Linked DNA regions of Gemmobacter sp. 24YEA27. The protein of the gene in region 1 binds, or shares a complex with, the protein of each later gene. Links are inferred from orthologs where the notes say so. Each region holds a gene or a part of one and is shown on either strand. Other genes may lie near its edges. The genes, in order: dnaN, QNO18_RS02645 and QNO18_RS13300.

Evidence for each region.
Region 2: the proteins of dnaN (region 1) and QNO18_RS02645 are in contact, whole or in part, in a solved structure (PDB 1OK7), measured with the Escherichia coli proteins. The link is inferred for Gemmobacter sp. 24YEA27 from one-to-one orthologs.
Region 3: the proteins of dnaN (region 1) and QNO18_RS13300 are in contact, whole or in part, in a cryo-EM structure (PDB 8GIZ), measured with the Escherichia coli proteins. The link is inferred for Gemmobacter sp. 24YEA27 from one-to-one orthologs.

The regions. Positions count from the first base shown.
Region 1 is NZ_JASJPW010000001.1:644,224-647,302, reverse strand. The notes cover bases 129-3,054. They hold dnaN (DNA polymerase III subunit beta), read right to left. Parts: upstream 2,188-3,054; coding sequence 1,069-2,187; downstream 129-1,068. Other genes in these bases: dnaA (chromosomal replication initiator protein DnaA), read right to left, coding at 2,365-3,054; recF (DNA replication/repair protein RecF), read right to left, coding at 129-1,010. In the rest of the region: more of recF, read right to left, coding at 1-128; more of dnaA, read right to left, coding at 3,055-3,079. UniProt on the Escherichia coli protein: Confers DNA tethering and processivity to DNA polymerases and other proteins. Acts as a clamp, forming a ring around DNA (a reaction catalyzed by the clamp-loading complex) which diffuses in an ATP-independent manner freely and bidirectionally along dsDNA.
Region 2 is NZ_JASJPW010000001.1:525,004-528,154, forward strand. Bases 13-3,010 are described here. They hold QNO18_RS02645 (DNA polymerase IV), read left to right. Parts: upstream 13-864; coding sequence 865-2,157; downstream 2,158-3,010. Other genes in these bases: QNO18_RS02640 (DEAD/DEAH box helicase), read right to left, coding at 13-466; QNO18_RS02650 (hypothetical protein), read right to left, coding at 2,441-2,782; dapD (2,3,4,5-tetrahydropyridine-2,6-dicarboxylate N-succinyltransferase), read right to left, coding at 2,861-3,010. Outside these bases: more of QNO18_RS02640, read right to left, coding at 1-12; more of dapD, read right to left, coding at 3,011-3,151. UniProt on the Escherichia coli protein: Poorly processive, error-prone DNA polymerase involved in translesion repair and untargeted mutagenesis. Copies undamaged DNA at stalled replication forks, which arise in vivo from mismatched or misaligned primer ends.
Region 3 is NZ_JASJPW010000001.1:2,665,002-2,667,953, forward strand. The notes cover bases 1-2,799. They hold QNO18_RS13300 (DNA polymerase III subunit delta'), read left to right. Parts: upstream 1-729; coding sequence 730-1,869; downstream 1,870-2,799. Other genes in these bases: tmk (dTMP kinase), read left to right, coding at 1-622; QNO18_RS13305 (TatD family hydrolase), read left to right, coding at 1,900-2,799. In the rest of the region: more of QNO18_RS13305, read left to right, coding at 2,800-2,811; QNO18_RS13310 (MBL fold metallo-hydrolase), read left to right, coding at 2,808-2,952. UniProt on the Escherichia coli protein: Part of the beta sliding clamp loading complex, which hydrolyzes ATP to load the beta clamp onto primed DNA to form the DNA replication pre-initiation complex.

The DNA.
Region 1 (3,079 bases):
GATGCATCCGTCCCGGTCATCAGTGCCTGGGCGCCAAGCGCACAGATCTCGTCATAAAGTGCCGCCCGCCGGCCCGGGTCGAGATGCGCCGCCACCTCATCCAGCAGCAAAACCGGCGCGAAACCGGTCTCGGCCGCCAGAGCGCGCGCATTGGCAAGGATCAGCGAGATCAGAAGCGCCTTCTGCTCGCCGGTAGAGCACATCGCGACCGGCACGCCCTTGTCGCTGTAGACCGCCTCGAGATCGGCACGATGCGGCCCGATCAGCGCCCGGCCTGCCGCCATATCACGCCGCCGGCCCAAAGCCAGGGCGGCGGCAAGATTGCCCTTGTCATCTTCCGGGTGGCTCAGGCTGAGATCGGCACGGGGAAAGGCCGAAACCGCCCCGGCCTGGGCCGCTTTGATCCGCTCCAGCACCGCGCTCCGGTTGGCGGCGATGATCGCGCCGGTCTCGGCCATCCGCGCCTCAAGCGCGGAATACCAGTGCGGGTCACTGACGTCGTCGCGAAACAGGCGGTTGCGCTGCCGCATCGCCTTTTCATAGGCCAGCGTGGCCTCGGCATGGTCGGGAAAAAACGACAAAGCCATGCGGTCGAGGAATTTGCGCCGCCCCTCGGCGCCTTCCAGCCAGAGCCGGTCCATCGCCGGCACGAGCCACAGAACCCGCATCACCTGACCAAGCGCCAGCTGGGTCGTGGCCTTGTCATCAAGCCGGACCTGCCGCGTTCCGCCCGGTTCGGCCCAGGTTTCCAGCCGGTGCAACCCGCCCGGGCCCGATACATCCGCAGTGATTTTCCAGCCGATTGCTTCGGGCCGGCGGATGAATTCCTCAGACGTCGCCCCACGCAAACCGCGCCCCGGCGACAGAAGCGACACCGCTTCCAGAATATTGGTCTTTCCGGCGCCATTCGCCCCGGAAATCGCCACCGGTCTTCCGTCAAATTCCAGCCGCAAAGCCTGGTGGCTGCGAAAATGCGACAGGCTCAGCGCAGTGACCCAAAGCCCGCTCATTTTCTGTCCCTAAATATCCCGGGGGTGTGGGGGCTGGCCCCCACTTTGCGGCCCGAAATCAGACGCGCATCGGCATCACGACATAGACTGCCGATGTGTCATTGCCCTCGCGCATCAGCGTCGGATCACCTGAAGAATTGAACAGGAAAACCGCATTCTCACGATCCACCTGGCTGGCGATCTCCAGCAGGTATTTCGCGTTGAAGCCGATTTCCAGCCGCTCATCGGCATAGGCAACGGCGAGCTCTTCCTCAGCTGCACCGCTGTCCGGCGCATTGACCGAAAGCACCAGCCGATCCTCGTCAAGCGACAGCTTCACCGCGCGCGAGCGCTCTGACGACACGGTCGCCACCCGGTCAACCGCTTTGGCGAACTCGCTGGCGTCGACCTCAAGCCGGCGGGTGTTATGCTGCGGGATCACGCGGGTATAATCCGGGAAAGTGCCGTCGATCACTTTCGAGGTCAGCGTGATTGCCGGGGTCGCGAAGCGGATCTTGGTCTCGGAAACCGAAACCGCGATTTTCGCCTCATCATCATCAAGCAGCTTGCGCAGCTCGTTGACGGTTTTGCGCGGCACGATCACGCCTGCCATCTCTTCGGCGCCCGCCGGCAGCGGCGCATCGATCCGTGCAAGGCGGTGACCATCGGTCGCTACCGCGCGCAAGACCGGGCCATCATCGCCGGTCGAGACATGCAGATAAACGCCGTTCAGATAATAGCGTGTCTCTTCGGTCGAAATCGCGAATTTCGCCTTGTCGAACAGCCGGCGCAGATCGGTGGCTGGGGCCGAAAAATTCGTGCTGTATTCCGATGACGCCATCACCGGGAAATCTTCTTTCGGCAGCGTCGCCAGGCTGAAAGTCGAGCGCCCTGCCGTGATGGTCAGCCGCCCCGAGGCGCCATCCTCTGACAGGTTGACCAGCGCGCCATCCGGCAGTTTCCGCACGATCTCATGCAGCATGACCGCCGAGACCGTGGTTGCTCCGGCGCGTTCGACCATTGCATCGGTCCGGTCGACCACCTCGATATCCAGATCGGTCGCGCGGAAGGACACCTGGGCGCCTTCAGCCTCGATCAGCACATTGGCAAGGATCGGGATCGTATTACGCCGCTCGACAACGGATTGAGCCTGAGCCAGCGCCTTAAGAAGCGATGCGCGTTCGATCGAGAGTTTCATTCGTCCAAATCCTCTTGCCCGCATTCAGGGCGCACGAAGCGAGCCGGGAAGCCCGGTTGCCTGTTTTGCCCGACTTTGCGAAGCTTTGCCAGTCTCGTCAAGACCGAGCCGTATCCATCTGGCGCAACCCGGAGTTTTTAAAAACTCCGGGCCGATTTCTTGCAAGAAATCGGGCGGTCAGCCCTGCAACAGCCGCTTGAGCAACTGGATGTCATCAGCAAGCTGGCTGTCGAGCGCCGCCAGTTCCTCGATCTTCCGCACGCCATGCATGATTGTTGTATGGTCACGTCCGCCGAAACGGCGGCCAATTTCCGGCAAAGAGCGCGAAGTCAGCTGTTTTGACAGATACATTGCCACCTGACGAGGTCGCGCGATGGTGCGCAGGCGCTTTGGCCCGATCATATCCGAGAGCCTGATATTATAGTGCTCGGCGACCTTGCGCTGGATCTCCTCGATCGACAGTTTGCGATCCGAGGCGCGCAGAATGTCGGCGAGACAGTCCTGCGCCAGTTCCAGGGTGATTTCACGCCCAACCAGCGAGGCGAAGGCGTAAAGTCGGGTCAGCGCGCCTTCCAGCACCCGAACATTGGTCGTGATACGATGCGCGAGGAACTCCAGCACGCCATGGCTGATCGCGAGCCCGCCATATTGGCCACGGTAGAATTCGGCTTTCTGCTGCAGAATACCGAGGCGCAGTTCGTAATCGGTCGGATGCAGGTCAACCACCAGGCCGCATTGCAGCCGTGATTTGATCCGGTCTTCCAGATCTTTGATCTCGCCAGGCGCGCGGTCGGCCGAGATGATGATCTGCTTATTCTGATCTACCAGCGCGTTGAACGTATGGAAGAACTCCTCCTGGGTGGAATCCTTGCCGGCGATGAATTGCACATCA
Region 2 (3,151 bases), 120 kb from region 1 along the record:
CCTCGACGCGGCGCGCTTCGCGCTGATAGGTCGCGGCAAGCGAGGCGATCTCTTTCGGCACCGTGGCCGAGAACATCAGCACGCGCTTTTCTTCCGGGGCGCCGCCCAGCAGGAATTCCAGATCCTCGGCAAAGCCCATATCCAGCATCTCATCGGCCTCATCGAGGACGACCGCCGCCAGTTCCGACAGATCAAGCGACTTGCGCTCGACATGGTCGCGCAACCGGCCCGGAGTGCCGACCACGATATGGGCGCCCTGGGAAAGAGCTCGGCGTTCGGTGCGGTAATCCATCCCGCCCACGCAAGAGGCCACGACAGCCCCCTCATACAGCCAGACCAGTTCGCGCTGCACCTGAAGCGCCAGTTCGCGGGTCGGCGCGATGACCAGAGCCAGCGGCTTTTCCGGCGGCAGAAGCCGGTCGATGCCGCCCAGAACCTCGGGCGCGATGGCCAGGCCGAAGGCCACCGTCTTGCCCGACCCGGTCTGCGCCGAAACCAGCAGATCGCGCCCGATCAGTTCGGGGCCAGCACGGCCTCCTGCACCGGGGTCAGCGCGGAATAGCCCTTGGCTGCCAGCGCCGCCTTAAGCGGGCCTGCGATAGAATCAATCGTCATTATTTGTCCTGTCAGGGAGCCAGTCGCCCCCGCATATGAGCCAGAAAGAAGGCCCAGAGCACCGCCGCAACCCTCCCGGTCGCGGCCCGGAGCAGACAGGCCTGGGGGCGCCATACAGGGTTTTCCCGCCACTGTCCATAAATCACCGCCCATCAGGCCCCAGACAGCAAATCGCCCTGCCCGCCAAGGCCGAACCGGGCCCGCCACCTCTGTTCCAAGGCCGATGTTCCGGGTATGATCCCCGCTATTATGCCAGCCCTCTGCCGCGATTGCCTGACCCGATTCGAACCAGGACAGCCAGGTATCGACCAACCGGGCCTGGTGGGGCGTGGCCGCCGCTGCCCCTCCTGCCGGTCGCCCAGGGTCATCGTCCATGCCGAGCTCGACCACCTTTCCATCGCCCATATGGATTGCGACGCCTTTTACGCCAGCGTTGAAAAACGCGACAATCCGGCGCTGCGAGACCAGCCGCTGATCGTCGGCGGCGGCAGGCGCGGCGTGGTTTCGACCTGTTGCTATCTTGCCCGGATCAAAGGCGTGCGCTCGGCCATGCCGATGTTCCAGGCGATGAAGCTCTGCCCCGAGGCCGTGGTCGTGCCCCCCCGCATCGCGCATTACGCCGAAGCGTCGCGGCAGATCCGCGCCATGATGGAAGAGCTGACTCCCGACATTGAACCCCTGTCGCTGGATGAGGCCTTTCTCGATCTCTCTGGCACCGCGCGGCTGCATGGCGCGCCGCCTGCCGTGCTGCTCGCGCGGCTGACAAAGCGGATGGAGGACGAGATCGGCGTTTCCGGCTCGATCGGCTTGTCGCATAACAAATTTCTGGCCAAGATTGCCTCGGATCTCGATAAGCCGCGCGGCTTTTCGGTGATCGGGCGGGCCGAGACCCAGGCTTTCCTGATGCCAAAACCGGTCGGCATCATCTGGGGTGTCGGCGCAGCGAGCCGGAGCGCGCTTGAGGCCGCAGGGGTCAGAACCATTGCCGATCTCCTCCGCTGGGACCGTCGCGATCTGGCATTGCGATTTGGCCAGATGGGCGAACGCCTCTGGCACCTGGCGCGGGGCGAAGACCATCGCCGCGTCAGCCGCGATACCGGTCTGAAATCCATCTCAAAGGAAACCACATTTTTTGAGGACACCACCGATGCCGATTTGCTCGACGGCCATCTCTGGCGGCTTGCCGAACAGGTCTCCGACCGCGCGAAAGCCAAGGACCTCGCCGGCCGCACCGTCACGCTCAAACTGAGAAAGGGTGACTTCCAGATTGTCACCCGCCGCCAGGCGCTGTCAGATCCGACCCAGCTTGCCGACCGCATCTACCGCACCGCGCGCAATATGCTCGACCGCGCAGGCGTCAGGGGCCCGTTTCGCCTGATCGGAACCGGCCTTGCCGATCTCTGCCCCGGAACTGAGGCCGACCGCAGCCCCGACCTTCTCGACCCGACCGCCGCCCAGCGCGCAAAGGCGGAACATGCGGCAGATGCGATCCGCGCCCGTTTCGGCAAGGATGCCATCATCAAAGGCCGGGCCTTGCGCTGAGCCTTTTCCTTCTGGCGTAATATTCCCGCCAGCGACGTCTAGAGCCTCCCCGGAGACAGAACAGAGACGGGCACTGCGATCTGACCCTTGCTGATCTTCAGAGAGGGGGAAAGCGATGCTGTGCTCAGCAAGGCGAGACGGCACTGACCTGCCCCGAACCTGGATCCAGCGCGCGGCAAGCCAGGTCAGCGGGTCGCGGGCCGCGACATTTCCCCTTCCACAGCCCCGCCCGGAAGGCGCCTCTTCTGCCCCCGCAATTGTGTTTTCAACCGGGCGAATAAGGTCAGTCGAAGAACGGCGTCATCTGCGCCACGATCACCGAATTCTCGGCCAGAGCGCGCTCCATCAGCACGACCTCGTCTTCGCCGATCTCATCCCCGGCGGCCCGGCGCTCTTCAAGCGTGCCAAGCCCCTGGACTTCCAGCGGCGAGAGATCGGCATCCTTCAGGATCGCCACCGTCTCGCGCACCGCCTCTGCCTCATCCACGCCCGAGGCATAGCACAGCAATGCCGCTCCGGTCGCTTTCTCCGGGAGACCGTCACCGGCCTTGCGACCAACCTCGACCACCAGCGAATAGACCTGCTGCGGACGTTTTTCTTTTACCGGCTTCTCAACATCATCCATGTCGCGCCCCCAAATCCTTCAAAGGATTTGGGCCGGTTTCTGCTCAGAAACCGACCCGCGCCCCTGTTCACCTGCGGCTCAGTCGCGCAGCAGCTCGTTGATCGAGGTCTTGGACCGCGTCTGTGCATCGACCCGTTTCACAATCACCGCGCAGTAAAGGTTCACCCCGTTCTTCGAGGGCAGCGAGCCCGCGACAACGACCGAACCTGCCGGCACTTCGCCATACATCACTTCGCCGGTCTCACGGTCGACGATCTTGGTCGATTTCCCGATGAACACACCCATGCCCAGGACCGCGCCCTCACGCACGATGCAGCCCTCGACAACCTCGGACCGCGCGCCGATAAAGCAGTTATCCTCGATGATGGT
Region 3 (2,952 bases), 2.0 Mb from region 1 along the record:
ACTGTTCCTCTCCTTCGAAGGGATCGACGGATCCGGCAAAAGCACCCAGGCCCGGCGCCTCGCCGAGAGCCTGCGTGCCGAGGGCCGCACGGTCACCCTGACCCGCGAACCCGGTGGCTCGCCTGGGGCCGAAGAAATCCGCCGCCTCGTGCTTGAGGGCGCCACCGACCGCTGGTCGGCCGAGACCGAGATCCTCCTCTTCACCGCCGCCCGCCGTGACCATGTAGAGAAGACCATCCGCCCGGCGATTGCGCGCGGCGAGGTGGTGATCTGCGACCGGTTTGCCGACAGCACCCGCATCTTCCAGGGCCTGACCCGGGGTGATCTGACGGCAACCGTCGACCGGCTCCATGACCTGATGATCGGGATCGAGCCCGATCTCACCGTGCTCATCGATCTTGCGCCCGAGACCGGCCTCGCCCGTGCTACTGCCCGCCAGGGCCATGAGATGCGGTTCGAGGATATGGGCCTCGCCTTCCAGACCGCCGCCCGCAACGGCTTTCTCGCCCTCGCCGATGCCCATCCGGGCCGGTTCCGGGTGATCAGCGGCGATGCCTCGCCCGACCAGATCGCCGCGCGCATCCGCGAGACCGTGGCGCCGGAACTGCCCCCTTCCTCCTGACCGAAATTCTCCGGAAGGGCTTTGTACGGATTGGCCCGCGCAAAGCAGGGGCACTGCGCCTGCCCGCAGCCCCTTTCCCCAGGCTCCCCGACATGCAATGAAAGCCCATGGCTGACGATCCTGATCTTCCGGAACCCGACCGCACTGAAGGTGCGCCCCATCCCCGCGAGACTGCTGCGGTGTTTGGCCAGCAGGCTGCCGAGGCCGGTTTCCTCGACGCCTGGAACCATGGCCGGCTGCATCACGCCTGGATGCTCACCGGCCCCAAAGGCGTCGGCAAGGCCACTCTGGCCTGGAAGATCGCCCGTTTCCTTCTGACGACACCTGATCCCGGCACGGATGGCGGCCTTTTCGGCACGTCCGATCTGCCCGCCTCCCTCGACACCGATCCCGAAAGCCCGGTCGCGCGGCGGATGCGCGCTTTGGCCGAGCCGCGGCTGTTCCTCTTGCGCCGCGCCCCGAATGACAAACGCAACGCCATCTCGCAGGTGATCACGGTTGATGAGGTCCGGCGGATGAAAAGTTTCTTCGCCCTCTCTGCAGCCGATGGCGGACGCCGCGTCGCCATTGTCGACAGCGTTGACGAGATGAACCCCAATGCCGCCAATGCGCTTCTGAAACTGCTTGAAGAGCCGCCGCCCGGCACCACGTTCCTCATGGTCTCGCATCAGCCGGCGCGGCTCTTGCCGACGATCCGCTCGCGCTGCCGCGAGCTGCGCCTTACACCGCTGGCCCCGGATGCGCTTTCCGATGCGCTGACCCAGGCCGGGGGCGTGGCGCAGCCGCATGAGATCGCGGCCCTGAGCGAACTCGCAGGCGGCTCGGCGGGCGAGGCCTTTCGCCTGACCAATCTCGAAGGGCTCGAAACCTATGCTGCGCTGGTGACGCTGTTTTCCACCTTGCCGCGCCTTGACCGCCCGCGCGCGCTTGCGCTGAGCGAGGCCGCTGGCGCCCGGGGCCAGAGTGACCGGTTCGACCTCGTCCTGACCCAGATCGAGCTTTTCCTCTCGCGACTTGCCCGCGCTGCCGCCAAACGCGAAACCCCGCCCGAAGCCGCGCCGGGCGAAGCGGCGCTCTTTGCCCGGCTCGCGCCCGGAACCGCCGCCGCCCGCCCCTGGGCCGAACTTGCGCAAAGCCTGACGCTCCGCGCCCGGCGCGGCAAGTCGGTCAACCTTGACCCTGCCGCGCTTCTCATGGATATCCTCCTGAGGATCGACGCTATGGCGGGAAGCCTCGCCTCCGGCTGACATGCCGGCCAGAACCGAGACCGGAATACGATGCCCCCCGAAACACGCCACGATACGCCCGCCGATATGCCCTCTCTGCCGCTGCTGGTTGACAGCCATTGCCATCTCGATTTCCCGGATTTCGAAGGGCAGACTGATGAGCTGATCGCCCGTGCCGCCGCCGCCGGTGTCACGCGGATGGTGACGATCTGCACCAGGATCGCGCGGCTGCCCTTGTGCCAGAGCCTGGCCGAGGCCCATCCCGGCGTCTTCTACACCTATGGCGTCCACCCGCTGCATGTGACCGAGGAACCGGCAATCACCGCGCCGGAGCTGATCGCGCTGAGCCAGCATCCGAAATTCGTGGCCCTTGGCGAAACCGGGCTCGATTTCCACTATACGCCCGAGACCCGCGACGCGCAGCTCGCCTCGCTCCAGGTCCATATCGAGGCCGCGCAGCTCTCTCGCCTGCCGCTGGTGATCCATTCCCGCGATGCCGATGCGGATATGGAGCGCCTGCTGACGGATGGTATGAAGACCGCGCCCTTCAGCTGCGTGATGCATTGCTACACCTCCGGCGCAAGGCTGGCGGAAGTGGCGCTGGATCTGGGCTTTTACCTCTCGATGTCGGGGATCGCCGCTTTCCCCAAAAGCAAGGAGATCCGCGATATCTTCGCCCGCGCGCCGCTTGACCGCGTGCTGGTCGAGACCGACAGCCCCTATCTCGCGCCGCCGCCCTATCGGGGCAAACGCAACGAGCCGGCCTATGTCGCCCATACCGCCCGTGTGGGCGCGGGTCTTTTCGGGCTGAGCGAGGCCGAATTCGCCCGCGCCACCAGCGCGAATTTCGACCGGCTGTTTCCCCGGGCTGCCGCGTTCGGGGCTTTGCCGGGCGACGGCCAGCCCCCCGCCGGGGTCCCGTCGCCAGCCAGCGCCCCGTCGGCGACCGGAGGCCAGCCATGAGCCTCCTGCGCTTTACCATTCTCGGCTGCGGCTCCTCCGGCGGCGTGCCGCGGATCGGCAATAACTGGGGCGATTGCGATCCTTCCAATCCGAAAAACCGGCGCCGCCGCTGTTCGATGCTGGTCGAGCGGATCAGTGCCG